Regions from separate parts of the Ensifer sp. Root127 genome, predicted to be linked through region 2. Evidence: predicted binding sites of a transcription regulator. Region 2 holds the regulator's gene; each other region holds the start of a gene.
The links. The regulator PhoB, encoded in region 2, activates phosphate uptake and scavenging genes when phosphate is short. The targets are predictions, from matches to a motif close to TGTCATNNANCTGTCAT.
Positions count from the first base shown of each region.

Region 1: the regulator PhoB is predicted to act here: its motif matches at 2,464-2,480, upstream of ASD03_RS00825 (esterase-like activity of phytase family protein).
Region 3: the regulator PhoB is predicted to act here: its motif matches at 2,605-2,621, upstream of ASD03_RS06450 (DUF47 family protein).

Region 1 is NZ_LMDX01000001.1:171,640-176,561, reverse strand. It holds gene ppx (exopolyphosphatase) at 1-959, shown strand, start outside; gene ASD03_RS00825 (esterase-like activity of phytase family protein) at 1,019-2,377, opposite strand; gene ASD03_RS40240 (AraC family transcriptional regulator) at 2,584-2,949, opposite strand; partial or broken gene ASD03_RS40235 (AraC family ligand binding domain-containing protein) at 3,024-3,479, opposite strand; gene ASD03_RS00815 (DUF2000 family protein) at 3,478-3,885, shown strand; gene ASD03_RS00810 (adenylate/guanylate cyclase domain-containing protein) at 3,889-4,922, opposite strand, start outside.
Region 2 is NZ_LMDX01000001.1:953,794-958,715, reverse strand. It holds gene pstA (phosphate ABC transporter permease PstA) at 1-793, shown strand, start outside; gene pstB (phosphate ABC transporter ATP-binding protein PstB) at 807-1,622, shown strand; gene phoU (phosphate signaling complex protein PhoU) at 1,679-2,389, shown strand; gene phoB (phosphate regulon transcriptional regulator PhoB) at 2,693-3,376, shown strand; gene ASD03_RS04495 (GcrA family cell cycle regulator) at 3,545-4,066, opposite strand; gene ASD03_RS04490 (aspartate aminotransferase family protein) at 4,488-4,922, shown strand, end outside.
Region 3 is NZ_LMDX01000001.1:1,350,702-1,355,623, reverse strand. It holds gene ASD03_RS06465 (GNAT family N-acetyltransferase) at 1-423, opposite strand, end outside; gene ASD03_RS06460 (molybdopterin-synthase adenylyltransferase MoeB) at 423-1,196, opposite strand; gene recF (DNA replication/repair protein RecF) at 1,225-2,349, opposite strand; gene ASD03_RS06450 (DUF47 family protein) at 2,645-3,289, shown strand; gene ASD03_RS06445 (inorganic phosphate transporter) at 3,289-4,293, shown strand; gene ASD03_RS06440 (LysR family transcriptional regulator) at 4,536-4,922, opposite strand, start outside.

The sequences.
Region 1 (4,922 bases), 780 kb from region 2:
TGCGCAAATTCATGAAAAGCTCGCCGGTGCTGAAGACCGGCACCGGCCGCACCTTTTATGCCGTCGGCGGCACCTGGCGCTCGATCGCCAAGCTGCACATGGAAATCCGAAACTATCCGCTGCATATGATGCAAGGCTACGAGATCTCCTACGACGAGGCGATGGCGCTGCTGCCGGAGGTGATCGAGCCGAGGAACATCAAGCCATCGGCCTATGCGACGATCTCCAAAAGCCGCCGCAGCCTGCTTCCCTTTGGCGCGATCGCGATGCAGGAAGCACTGTCGATCATGAAGCCGGAGCGGATTTCGTTCTCGGCGCTCGGCGTGCGCGAAGGCTATCTCTTCTCTCTGCTGAACGAGAGCGAGCGTGCGCAGGATCCGCTGCTGACCGCCGCCGGCGAAATCGCCATCCTGCGGGCGCGTTCCCCCGAGCATGCCCGCGAACTTGCCGACTGGACCGGCCGCATGGTGCCGTTCTTCGGCGTCGAGGAAACCGAAGAGGAAAGCCGCTATCGCCAGGCTGCCTGCCTGCTCGCCGATATCAGCTGGCGCGCCCATCCGGACTATCGCGGTCTGCAGGCGCTGAACATCATCGCCCACTCGACCTTCTCCGGCATCACCCATGCGGGGCGGGCCTATATCGCGCTCGCCAACTACTATCGCTTCGAAGGCCTGAACGACGATGGCGCGACCGGCGCACTGACCGGCATTACCACGCCGCGACTGCTGGAACTGGCGAAACTGCTCGGCGGCCTGCTGCGCGTCGCCTATCTGTTCTCGGCGTCGATGCCGGGCGTGGCGAGGAATTTGACCTTCCGCAAATCGTCCCTGCCGGATGTCGATCTGGAGATCGTCGTGCCTGCGGCCTATTCGGAATTTGCCGGCGAGCGCCTCGACGGACGGCTGCAGCAGCTCGGCAAGCTGACCGGCAGAAGATTGGCGTTCCAGTTCGAGAGCTGAACGCACTCAGATCTTTGACGAAGGGGCGCGCGGACGCAAATCCGCGCGCCCTTTTTTGATTATTCGGCTTTCAAGAATTCGCCGACTTCGAGCAGAACGAACTCGTTGTCGTCGGCCTTATCAAGCGCCCGGCCGGCCGAGAACGGCAGGTTGTTGTCATTGCCGACGATGATGTGCGTGTCATCGACGCGATCGACGTTTTCGATCGTCACGAACGGCATGTCGTAATAGCCGTCACCACCGCCCTGGCGCTTCTTGTTGTCGGGGTCGGCGATCTTCAGGAGGTCGATGTAACCGATCTTGCGGACGGCCTTGCCGACATTGCTGTCATCGAAGGCAATCTTGTAGACACGTTTCACCTTCGAGCCGACGGCAAAGCAATCCGGCTTCGGATCCTTCGGATCGGCGCAGGCCTTGTCGAGCGTGCCCGCGCCGTTGTCGCGTTCGATCACCAGTGCCGTCTTGTCGTCGAGCATGTTGAAGTCGCCGATTGCCTCGCCGCCTTCGGCCAGCGGATAGAGCCAGCTGCGGCCCGTCCAGGCCTTGGCTGCGACATCGAGTTCGATGACGCGTAGTGTCGGACGGCCATCGGCCTGTTCCACGGTTTCGCTGTCGGTCCAGATCGGCCCTTCGAGCAGACCGTAGAGCTTGGAGCCGTCCTTCGACAGTGCCATGCCTTCATAGCCGCCGGAGCGCTTCAGGTTGAAGGCGGGTGTCTTCTTCGACGGATCGCCCTGCAGTGTCAGGGTCGGATTGTCGGGCGACATAACCGGCTTGCCGTCAACTGTTGTCGCGATGACGTCGGTCAGCTTGCCGTCGACATCGAATTTCAGGATATAGGGACCGAATTCTTCCCCGACCCAGAAGCCGTCGGCGACCGGCTGGATCGACTCAACGTCGAAGTCAGCGCCGGTCAGGTAGCGCTTGTCGGAACCTTCCATGACGATCGGGAAGGGGGCCTTGCGGTCCGGGTCGGTGAGGAACAGTGTTTTCAGCGCCTCGACCTTGCCGGCGTCCCAGTCCATCTTCACGTGGTGCAGCATCAGCATGGCATCGGTTGAGTTCAGCTTGTTGCCGAAGCCGTTGTCGGAAAGGCTCCAGAAGGTGCCGTCTTCCATGGCCCTGATGCCGGAGAAGCCCTGCATCGGCTGGCCGTTGAACGGCAGTGAAAGGCCGGTCGGGCGCACGCCATCCTTGCCGGGCACGGTGCCGAGCGCGTCAGCGCGCTTGCGGTCCGCCGTGGTGAATTTGCCCGATGTCTTCAGGTATTCCGGTGCGTCGGACGGTGCTGCCAGGATCGTGTTTGCCGGTAGGATCGCATGTGCCTTCAGGGTTGCGGGAAAGGCCTTTTCCTCGGCCAGGACGGTCGTCGTCATCAAAAGTGTGAGCGCCGCAGCGGCGAGAAGCGTTTTGGTCATGAAAGTCACCGTGGGTTGGATGCCAAAGTACGGGAACCCGATAGGCGGCTTTGATGACGGTTGGGTGATGCTTGGCTTACAGGCTGGCGAAGCTTTGATGACAGACGAAAGGCGCTGCGCCCGAGGGGAGAAACTCGCCGAGTTCGAATTGTTGCGCGTGACCGGACACTGGTTCCGGGCCGCAACGACCCAGCGGCGCCGGTGCTTCAGCCGGCGAGCGCCAGGCTCGCCCAGCGCCCGGGCGTTACACCGTAGGCACGTTTGAAATGGCGGGTGAAATGGGCCTGGTCGGCAAAGCCGGTTTCGAGCGCGGCACCTGCCAGGCTGTGACCGGCGGCAATCATCCGGCGCGCCTGCTCCAGCCGCCGCATCAGAAGGTAGCGGTGCGGGCTGGTGCCGAGAACCTTGCGGAACTGGCGGGCGAGGGTGAAGCGATCAAGGCCGCTGACGGCCTCGAGTTCCTGCGAGCCGACCGGGCGATCGAGGTTGGCTTTGAGATAGTCCGTCGCCTCGAAACCGCCCGCTTGGCCGACCTGCCGGCAGCCTTGCTTGTCGTGCCGGCATGGCGGCACAAGCCTTCTGCAATGCGTGTAAGAATGTCGTCGAGCGCGAGTTCGTCAATACCGCCGTCGAGATCCATGACGGCCTCGCCGATCGCCTGGCGCAGGGCCACGTCACCAACAACCGGGGCGGCTATGATGGGCAAGGCGCCGCCACTGTCGCCAAGCGCCGCGATCAATCGCTCCGGCTGCAGATACATCATCCTGTAGCGAAGCGTCGCTTCCGTGCCCGCGCCGCCATCGTGCAGTTCGTCGGGGTGAATGATGATGATGCTTCCAGGCGTGCTGTAGCGGCTCTCGCCACGATACTGGAAGGTCTGGATGCCGCCAAGCGTCACGCCAAGCGCATAGGTGTCGTGGCGATGCGGCTCGAAGACCTTGCCGTGCAGCCGGGCCTCGATGCGCTCTATGCCGTCCACCGGTGCCGCGACGCGGATGCCATCGCCCGGCGATCCGCACAATCGTTCAAGATTGATCGCTGCGTCCTCGGTTAAGGCCTCCTTGGGCACGCCCTGATGTCCTGAAATGGAGATACCCGTCATGTTCGACACCAAGTTTGCGATCGTTTTGCGCGACGATCTGGCCACCTGGCAGAAGCTGAACGTCACCGCGTTTCTGGTAACCGGCATCGCCGGGCAGAAACCGGCGATTATCGGCGAACCCTATCGCGACGGCGCCGGCCACATCTACAACGCTCTGAGCGTTCAGCCGATCATCGTGTTATCGGCAGATGGTGCGACGCTTGGCAATATTCAACGCCGTGCGATCGAAAGGGAAATACAAACCTCTGTTTATGTCGATGCGATGTTTTCGACCGGCCACGACAGCGCCAACCGCGCGGTCTTCGCCGAAACGCGACCCGACGGCGCGAAGGTCGCCGGCATCGCCATTCATGCCGACAAGAAGCTGGCCGACAAGATCACCAAGGGTGCAAAACTGCACGGTTGACGGCTAATTGACAGCCACTGGCGGTGCAGGCGTGCCCCCGGCCCGAAGCGCCAGGACGCCGAGCTTCTGCCCGCGTCCCTTCACGGCGTGCTCGCCAAGATCTTCCACGCGGACATAGTGCGGCAGCCGCATCTTGCGGGCGAGGTCGGTGGAAATCAGCACCTGATGGTTCAGTGACTTGCACAGGCCTTCGAGGCGAGCGGTGGTGTTCACCGTGTCGCCGAAATAGGTGATCTTGTGTTTGTCGACGCCAATTTCCGCGGCGACGATGGTGCCGCCATGAAGCGCTGCCCGTAGGCGCGGAACCTCGCCGAACTCCTTGCGCCAACGGTGGGCGCCGGCTTCGATCTCTTCGAGAATGTCGAAAACGCAGTGCACGCAGGCGGCGTTTTTGACAGCACGGTCGAAGGGCCAGGTAATCACGGCCGCGTCGCCGACATAGTCGTCGATCGCGCCGCGATAGCGCAGTACGGGGTCGGCAAGTGTTGCAAACAGCTTGCTGAGATATTCCTGCATCCTGAGATCGCCGTATCGCTCGGCATAGGCGGTGGAGCCGGCAAGATCGATGAAGAGGAAGACGCGCTCCTCCTGCATCGGCTTGCGATAGCGCCCGGTCAAAAGGCTCAGAAACACGTCACGGCCCAACAGTTCGCGCACGCGAAGCGCGAAAACGATCGAGCCCGAGACCGCCAGGGCGAACAGAAGCGCCGTGCTTGAGGGGACGACCGCGTCCTTCCAATCCGCGTCTATTTGCCCGCTCATCTGCATCAGGAAGCCGGCGACGCCGTAGCCCAGCTCGATAAACACCAGATAGACGGCGATCGAAGCGAGGAAGAAAGCGGGCGTCGAATAGGAATGGATCTTGCGGTTGAGACGCCGGAGAATGATGCGCCGTTCAAAGGCGAGGATCGGGACGCAGACGCACAATGCGTACGTGGCGCCGATCAATCCGCCGCCACCGTCGAAGGCGATCGTCGCATAGATGGCGCCGGCGCTACTGACGATCAACAGCAGCAAAATTCCCTCGAACATGGAGA
Region 2 (4,922 bases):
CAAGGTCAAGGACCAGCAGGTCACCTGGATGAACGAGCTTGCAAGCGCCGGCGTCCTGAAGAAGAGCTTCAACACCGGCATCTTCACCTTCGGTGCCTCGAGCCGTCCGGAAGCGGCAGGCGTCGGCGTTGCCGCCCTCGGTTCGCTGTTCATGATGCTGATCGTGCTCGTGCTGTCGCTGCCGATCGGCGTTGCCGCCTCGATCTATCTCGAAGAGTTTGCGCCGAAGAACCGGCTGACCGATCTCATCGAGGTCAACATCAACAATCTCGCCGCCGTTCCGTCGATCGTCTACGGTCTCTTGGGGTTGGCCGTATTCATCAACTTCGCCGGCATGCCGCGCTCGGCCGCCCTCGTCGGCGGCCTGGTGCTGACGCTGATGACCCTGCCGACGATCATCATCGCCACCCGTGCAGCGTTGAAGGCGGTCCCGCCGTCGATCCGCTCGGCAGCGCTCGGTCTCGGTGCGTCGAAGATGCAGACCATCTTCCACCACGTCCTGCCGCTGGCGATGCCGGGCATCCTGACCGGCACGATCATCGGTCTCGCCCATGCACTTGGCGAAACCGCGCCGCTGCTGTTGATCGGCATGGTCGCCTTCGTCGTCGATTATCCCGGCTCGCCGATGGAGCCGTCGACCGCGCTGCCGGTGCAGATCTACATGTGGGCCAACGAGGCGGAACGCGCCTTCGTCGAGCGCACATCCGGCGCGATCATCATTCTTCTCATCTTCCTCGTCGTCATGAACCTTGGCGCCATTCTGTTGCGACGTCGCTTTGAGCGCCGTTGGTAGTGAGGTAATTACTATGAACATCATGTCAGAAGCAGCAGTCGAAAAAGCCTTGGATCAGAAAATGAACACCGTGCCCTACAAGATGATCGGCAAGGATGTGTCGGTCTACTACGGCGAGAAGCGTGCGCTTTTCGACGTCAATCTCAATATCCGCGAGAACACGGTGACAGCGCTGATCGGCCCTTCGGGCTGCGGCAAGTCGACCTTCCTGCGCACGCTGAACCGCATGAACGACACCATCGAGAACTGCCGCGTCACCGGCAAGATCACGCTCGATGAAGACGACATCTACGACCCGACGATCGACGTCGTGGAACTGCGAGCCCGCGTCGGCATGGTGTTCCAGAAGCCGAACCCGTTCCCGAAGTCGATCTACGACAACGTCGCCTACGGCCCGCGCATCCACGGGCTTGCCCGCACCAAGTCTGAGTTCGACGAAGTCGTCGAGACCAGCCTGCAGAAGGCTGGTTTGTGGAACGAGGTGAAGGATCGCCTGCAGGAGCCGGGCACCGGTCTTTCGGGCGGCCAGCAGCAGCGTCTGTGCATCGCGCGCGCCGTTGCCGTCAGCCCTGAAGTGATCCTGATGGACGAGCCCTGTTCGGCGCTCGATCCGATCGCGACGGCCAAGGTCGAGGAACTGATCCACGAGCTGCGTACCAACTTCACGATCGTCATCGTCACCCACTCGATGCAGCAGGCGGCGCGTGTTTCGCAGCGCACTGCCATGTTCCACCTCGGCAATCTTGTCGAGGAGAACGACACCGACAAGATGTTCACCAATCCGGATGACCAGCGTACCCAGGACTACATCATGGGCCGGTTCGGTTGATGGCCGAAGCTCCTCTTCACCCCGTTTCCTGAACGCGCCCGCAAGGATCGAAGACTATGTCCATGCACATAATGTCCGCCTACGACGAAGAACTGAAATATCTCACGCGCCGCATCTCCGAGATGGGCGGGCTTGCCGAGCAGATGGTGGGCGAATCCGTTCGTGCGCTTGTCAATTCTGACCTCGCCTTGGCGCAGAAGGTGATCTCCGACGACACCATCCTCGATGAAGCCGAACGCCAGATCGGCGAAAAGGCAATCGTCACCATCGCCAAGCGCCAGCCCGTTGCTGCCGACCTGCGCGAGATCATGGGATCGATCCGCATCGCGTCCGATCTGGAGCGCGTCGGCGACCTCGGCAAGAACAACGCCAAGCGTGTCATCGCGGTTGCCGGCTCCGGCATCCCGCGCAAGCTGGCGCGCGGTCTCGAACACCTGGCAGAGCTTGCGCTGGTGCAGCTCAAGGAAGTCCTCGACGTCTACGCTTCCCGCTCGCCGGAGAAGGCCAACAGCATCCGCGAGCGCGACGAGGAGATCGACGCGATCTACACCTCGCTGTTCCGCGAGCTGCTCACCTACATGATGGAAGATCCGCGCAACATCACGCCCTGCACGCATCTTCTCTTCTGTGCCAAGAACATCGAGCGTATCGGCGACCACGCCACCAATATCGCCGAGACGATCTACTACATGGCGACGGGCGCGCAGCCGGAAGGCGAGCGTCCGAAGGACGACAATACGTCGACGCTGGGTGCCGTGAAGGACTAACGCATGTCGCGCAAAAGTGCGCAGCGGTTTTGCGATAACGACATGTGCAAAAACAAGAACTTAAAGCACAACAAGCGCATCTTAGAGATCGCGACGCGCTTTAAGACCCGGATACGTTCGAGTGCCTGCTTATGAACCTGCTCCGGTCGCAGCCCTGGTTGCGGCCCTGCTCTACTGCGTCTGAAGCTATACGTTTTCGCGCGTGCCTATGAAAACGCGCGGAGTGCTCCAGATTCTATATGTTCGAGCATCTCTTTGCGTTCGATCGAACGCGAGACGCTCTGGGTAAGGAGACGTTGCCTGATGTTGCCGAAAATCGCCGTTGTCGAAGACGAAGAGGCGCTGAGTGTCCTGCTGCGTTATAACCTCGAAGCCGAAGGGTTCGATGTTGATACGATCCTGCGCGGAGACGAGGCGGAGATCCGCCTACAGGAGCGCCTCCCGGATCTCCTGATCCTCGACTGGATGCTGCCGGGCGTTTCCGGCATCGAGCTTTGCCGCCGGCTGCGCCAACGTCCGGAAACCGAGCGCCTGCCGATCATCATGCTGACGGCGCGCGGCGAGGAGAGCGAGCGGGTTCGTGGCCTTGCCACCGGCGCCGACGATTATGTCGTCAAGCCGTTCTCGACCCCGGAGCTGATGGCCCGTGTCAAGGCGATGCTGCGGCGCGCCAAGCCCGAGGTCCTCTCGACGCTGCTTCGCTGCGGCGACATCGAGCTCGATCGCGAGACCCATCGCGTGCATCGCCGCACCCGCGAGGTCCGCCTTGGTCCGACGGAATTCCGCCTGCTCGAATTCCTGATGTCGTCGCCGGGCCGGGTGTTCTCGCGCTCGCAACTCCTTGATGGCGTCTGGGGCCACGATATCTATGTCGACGAGCGCACCGTCGACGTGCATGTCGGTCGCTTGCGCAAGGCACTGAATTTCTCGAGCATGCCTGATGTCATCCGCACCGTTCGCGGTGCCGGCTACTCGCTCGAAAGCTGAGCCAGCCGGCCACTGCAGCGCCGCGCATCTTAATGGACGCGCAAAGGTCGCTGTTGCATCTTGAATTGCGGCATGTTTCCTTGAAGCGAATACGAACCAGGGAAACATGCAGCAGCCAATAAAAAAGGGGCCGTGCGGCCCCTTTTCTGCATGTGGTTTTCGGTCGTCTCAGCGAGCGCGACGGCGCTCGGAGGTCGGCTGATAGGCAAGCCGCGCATGGAATGTGCAATAGGGCGAAGCTTCCGGGGAATCGTTGCCGCAGAAGTGGAATTCTTCCTTGAGCGGGTCGCCGATCGGCCATTTGCAGGTGCGCTCGGTCAACTGCGTCAGCTCCAGGCGGCGCGACATTGGCACGACCACATCCGTCTGGATGCGGAAATCCTGTTCGGCGACGAGATCGACTTCGACCTCTTCCTTGAGCACGGTCGCGCCGGCCGCACGGGTAACCGTCCGTGTCGTGACGCGCGAAGCGTAGTTCGGAGCGCGCGGCGCCGAAGTCGGGCGCTGCTTCGGCCGGGTCGCGGCGGTGGTTCCGCCAGCCTTGGCCCTGCCGGGCAGGCTCAGCCGGTGAACCTTGCCGATGACCGCATTGCGGCTGACGCCGCCGAGCTGTGCCGCGATCTGGCTCGCGCTCAGGCCCTCGGACCAAAGCTTCTTCAGTTTTTCCACCCGCTCGTCAGTCCAGTTCATTTCTGCACTCTCCGTTCTCAGCGTTGGCGATGACAGAATCTCTCACCACGCTCCGGACAGGCTCCGGAGCTGCAACGCGATAACACTTTTGGTGACTAGGCCCGCCGCATGCGTCTAGTAATTGAACATTAACCTACTGACCGGCGGACTCCGTGGCAAGAGTCCCGCGAATCGCGCCGAATCGATTTCTTGGTTTTCCCCAACTTGCTCGGTGGGCGTTGCATTTTTGCAAGCCCCGTCGCGTGATTTTTTCGTCGCATGGATCAGACCCGTCCGACCGCACTGCAAAGCTTGGTTTTGTTGACATTGCGCTGCGAAATAGGAATAGTGCCTGCGCCGCCGCAAGGCGGCATTTTTAATTTTTTGCCGCGCTCAACAGGGGCTCGGATCGATGCCGATAGCAATGAAGGAGAGGCTCGCCATGACTGCAACCACGCCGCTTTACGACACCTACATGCGTGCGCCGTTGCGTTTCGAGCGAGGAGAGGGCGTCTGGTTGATCGCCGAAGACGGCTCGCGCTATCTCGACTTCGCCGCCGGCGTCGCCGTCAACTCGCTTGGCCATGCGCATCCGCATCTGGTCGAGGCGTTGAAGGCGCAGGCCGAGAAGGTCTGGCACCTGTCCAACCTTTATGAGGTCCCCGGCCAGGAGAGCCTTGCACGCCGGCTGACGGCCGTCACCTTCGCCGATCGTGTCTTCTTCACCAACTCGGGTGCCGAGGCGCTCGAATGCGCGATCAAGACTGCGCGTCGCTACCACTATGCCAAGGGCAATCCGGAGAAGTTCCACATCATCACCTTCGAGGGTGCCTTCCACGGACGCACGATCGCGACCATCGCGGCGGGTGGTCAGCAG
Region 3 (4,922 bases), 400 kb from region 2:
CGGGTGAGCGGTTCTGTCGGTTTCGACGAAGCCCCAGGCCGAAAACGTCCTGTGGTTTTCGGTGAGTTCGATCCGTGTCAGCAGCCTCAGAGCGGCCAAGTGGCGGTCGCGTGCCGCTGCTTCGGCGCTTGCAAGCAACAGTCGGCCGACGCCTTTTCCCCGGCAGGTCGCGGAAACCGCAAGCTTGCCGATATAGAGGCAGTCGGTCTCCGGCTTGCAGAAGATGCAGCCGGCAAGCACTGAGCCGTCGACGGCGACGAAGCCAATTTCTGCCGAAGCCTTCTCGCTCAGCCCCTCAATCGTTAGCGCATGGGCCGAGGATGGCGGATCAATCCGCCCGTCCATATAGGCAAAGGCGTCAAGGATCAGGGCCAGCAATTCCTTGTAGCGATCGAAGGCAGCGTCGATCCTGATGATCTGCATCAGTCTGCGCTCCTGTCCTTGCGCCGGCGATAGCGGATGGTGCTGAATTGCGCCGAGAGAGCGTCATACATCAACAGCCGACCGACGAGTGGCTCGCCGATCCCGGCGATCACCTTGATGGCTTCCATAGCCTGCAATGTTCCGATGACGCCGGTGAGCGCGCCGATGATGCCGGCCTCGGCACAGGAGGGCACGACGCCCGGCGGCGGCGCTTCGGGAAAGAGATCGCGGTAGGACGGGTTCGGTTCGCCATCCGCGCCCGAGCGATAAGGCATCAGCACTGTAAGCGAACCGTCGAAGCGGCCGACTGCACCGGTGACGAGCGGTATGCCGACGGTTGCTGCCGTATCGGCGGCGAGATAGCGCGTGTCGAAATTGTCCGAGCCGTCGATCACCAGATCATATTGGCGCAACAGCGCCTCGGCGTTGTCGGCTGCCAGACGAAGGGGATGCCTCTCGACCACCACATGCGGATTGAGCGCGCCGATCGCTGCCGAGGCGCTCTCGACCTTTGTCTGGCCAATATCGGCCGTGCGGTGGATCACCTGCCGCTGCAGGTTCGACAGCGACACCACGTCATCGTCGACGATGCCCAGCGTGCCGATGCCGGCGGCGGCGAGATATTGAAGAACAGGAGCGCCGAGGCCGCCGGCGCCAATGACGAGAACGCGCGCCGCCTTGAGTTTCTGTTGCCCCCCACCGCCGAGTTCGGGCAGCATGATGTGGCGCGCGTAGCGGGCAATTTCCGATGATTCGAGGCTTGTACTAGTCATGAGCGGACACTTTCCATGATCGGCTCCATCATCCCGATACGCTTCCGTGCTCCACCGTCAGGAACCGGCCGCGATCGCCGAGCGCGTCGAACATCGCACGGTCCGTCCCGGTCATGAAGGCCTGGCCGCCAAGTCCGTCGACGAGATCGAATAGGGCGGCGCGGCGGCCCATGTCGAGATGCGCGGCGATCTCGTCGAGCAGCAGGATAGGAGCGTGACCGGTCATGTCGCCGACGAGGCGCGCATGGGCAAGAACCAGGCCGACGAGCAGCGCCTTTTGCTCGCCGGTCGAGCAGCGCTCGGCTTCCATGTCCTTTTCGCGGTGGCGAATCAGGAGGTCGGTGCGGTGCGGTCCGTCCAGTGTCCGGCCGGCGGCCGCGTCGCGCGCCCGGCCCTCGCGCAGCATGGTGAGATATTGTTCTTCGAGGTCGAAGGCTGGCTTGTGGCTCTCGTCGTCGAGGAAGCCCGCCAGCGCCAGGCGCGCAGATGGAAAGACGCTGTCGCCGGTGTTTCTCTCGACGAGCGCCGTCAGCAGACCCAGCATCTCCTGCCGTGCGAGCGCCATCGACACGCCGAGCCCCGCCATTTCCCGCTCGATGGCAGTCAACCAGGCCGGGTCGGGACGAAAGTCGCTGAGGAGCCGATTGCGGCTACGCATGGCACGGTCGAATTCGCTGGCGCGCTTCCCATGCTCCGGATCGAGCGAAAGCACCAGCCGATCGAGGAAACGGCGGCGATCGGCCGACGGGCCGGTGAAGAGCCCGTCCATGGCCGGCGTCAGCCACAGCACGCGCAGATGGTCGGTCAGCTCATCGACCGTACTCGCTGTCGTGCCGTTCAGCCGCAGGCGTCGTGATTGCCCCTCACTGGTGCCGGCCGTGCCGGTACCGATCTCGACCGGGCCTTCCATGCCCACGACTTCGGCAAAGACCGAGAAGCCGTCGCTTGCGCCGACGCGAGCGACATCGGCATAGGCCGCACGCCTGAGGCCACGGCCTGGCGACAGAAACGACACCGCTTCCATCAGATTGGTCTTGCCGGCGCCGTTCTCGCCGGTCAGCACGACGTGCCTCTGGTCGAGCGCCAGCGACAGCGCCGCATAATTGCGGAACTCGCTCAGCTTCAGGCGATTGAGAAAGACCTTTTGTGGCATTTCGGGTCCGGATTCGACGTCGGCGCCAGTCGCAGCGCCACGCGTCGAACAGGACGTGCAAAGGACGCTGCAACACTTGCTGCATAGCTCCATAAATCGATGCCGATTTAAGGAGCTATGCAGTAGGACGAAAGCGGGCTTTAAGGCAAGACGAAAGGTGACCTGAGTCATTTCCAGGCAAAATTGCGCGATAACGGCGGGGAAAGCCTTATAATCCCAGTCGTTCAGCGCTTTTCTTGATCGCTTGCGTACAATATGACAGCCGCATGACAATCCACGAACGGATATATTTGTGATGCTGGCTTGGTTCCGCAAACTCCTTCCCCGCGAAGACAGCTTTTTCGATCTCTTCGCGCAACATTCGCGTACCGTCGTCGGTGCCGCCGAAGCGCTCGACAAGCTCCTCGCCGGCGGCGACGATCTCGAAAAGCACTGCGACCGGATCGTCGCGCTTGAAGACGAGGCAGACGGTGTCACCCGCGAAGTGCTTCTGGCCGTTCGTCGCTCCTTCATCACGCCGTTCGATCGTGGCGACATCAAGGATCTCATCCAGTCGATGGACGATGCCATCGACATGATGCACAAGACGGTCAAGACCATCCGGCTCTACGAGCAGAAGACCTTCGATCCGGGCATGAAGGAAATGGGCGTCATCGTCGTCCAGGCGGCGCACCTGATCGCCGAGGCCATTCCGCTGCTCAATCGCATCGGCGTCAACCACGGCCGGCTCATCGCCATCGCCGAAGAGGTCACGCGCATCGAAGGCCGGTCCGACGAGCTGCACGACCAGGGCCTGAAGGATCTTTTCCGCCGCTACGGTGCCAACAATGCCATGGCCTACATTATCGGTAGCGAGATCTACGGCGAGCTCGAGAAGGTCGTCGACCGCTTCGAGGACGTCGCCAACGAGATCAGCGGCATCGTGATCGAGAACGTCTGATGGACGCGACGCTCGCCCTGCCGTTGCTCGTCGCCCTCATTGCAATCGCCCTGTTCTTCGACTTTCTCAACGGGCTGCATGACGCCGCCAACTCGATCGCAACCATCGTTTCGACCCGGGTGCTCCGGCCGCAATATGCGGTCATGTGGGCGGCGTTCTTCAATTTCATCGCCTTCCTGTTTTTCGGCCTGCATGTGGCCGAGACGCTCGGACGCGGCATCATCGATCCCGGCATCGTTACGCCGCTGGTGATCTTCTCGGCCCTGATGGGGGCGATCGTCTGGAACATCGCGACCTGGATCTTCGGCATTCCGTCGAGTTCGTCGCATGCGCTGATCGGCGGCCTCGTCGGTGCCGGCCTAGCCCGCACTGGCGGCGATGCCATCGTCTGGACCGGTCTCTTGAAGACGGTCGGCGCCATCGTGATGTCGCCGATGATCGGCTTCTTCCTGGCGCTGCTCCTGATCCTCATCGTTTCCTGGCTGTTCGTGCGCCGGACGCCTTTTGCTGTCGACCGTACCTTTCGGGTGATGCAGTTCGTCTCGGCGTCGCTCTATTCGCTCGGCCACGGCGGCAACGATGCGCAAAAGACCATGGGCATCATCGCCGTGCTCTTGTTCTCGCAGGGCTATCTCGGCTCCGAGTTCTATGTGCCGTTCTGGGTGGTGATCACCTGCCAGGCGGCGATCGCGCTCGGCACGCTGTTGGGCGGCTGGCGCATCGTGCACACCATGGGCTCGAAGATCACCAAGCTCAATCCGATGCAGGGCTTCTGCGCGGAAACCGGCGGCGCCATCACGCTGTTTGCCGCCACCTGGCTCGGCATTCCGGTGTCGACCACCCACACGATCACCGGCGCGATCATCGGCGTGGGTGCCGCCAAGCGTGTCTCGGCGGTGCGCTGGGGCCTTGCCGGCAACATTGTCATCGCCTGGTTCGTGACGATGCCGGCCGCTGCTGCGATTTCGGCGCTCACCTACTTCGCAGTCGATCTGTTCCTGTGACCCTGTCCGCCTCCGGCTGCAATGCCGGGGGCGGGGCTCGCGGTTGGGGAGAGAGCCTCCGCATTGGCGGTGGGACTGAGCGTCATGAGACGATCCAGTTCAGGGAACAGGCGTCCGACTTTCGGTTGCAAGGCTCGTCCGGGATATCCGGCCCGGTCGTGATCGCGACTTGGGCGGCGCCCATCAAGATGTAGCGAATGGGGGTTGCGCATGAACGGTCGCGCCCACAGCCGCGCAGCGGTTCACGGGTCCCAGTGCGGAGGATCGCCAAAGGTCTTCTTCAGATGATCGGTAATTGCCCGGAGCTTGGCCGACGGCCGTCGGCCCTCCGGATGGGCCATGTAGATGAATTCCGGCTCTGGGCGAAAACCGACATCGATCTCGCGAAGCCGACCGTCGCGCACCGCAGGACCGCAGATGAATGTCGGCAGCAGCGCGATGCCGAGCCCGGCGACGGCAGCATCGTGGATCATGTCGCCGTTGTTGATGCGCAGCGCCATGCGGGCGCGGATAACGGTCGAACCGGTCGGCCCCTCGAACCGCCAGTCGGAAGCGCCGCGATTGGTGTAGAAGATACCGCGGTGATCGTTGAGTTCCGCAAGCGAGGCCGGCGTGCCGTTGCGATCGAG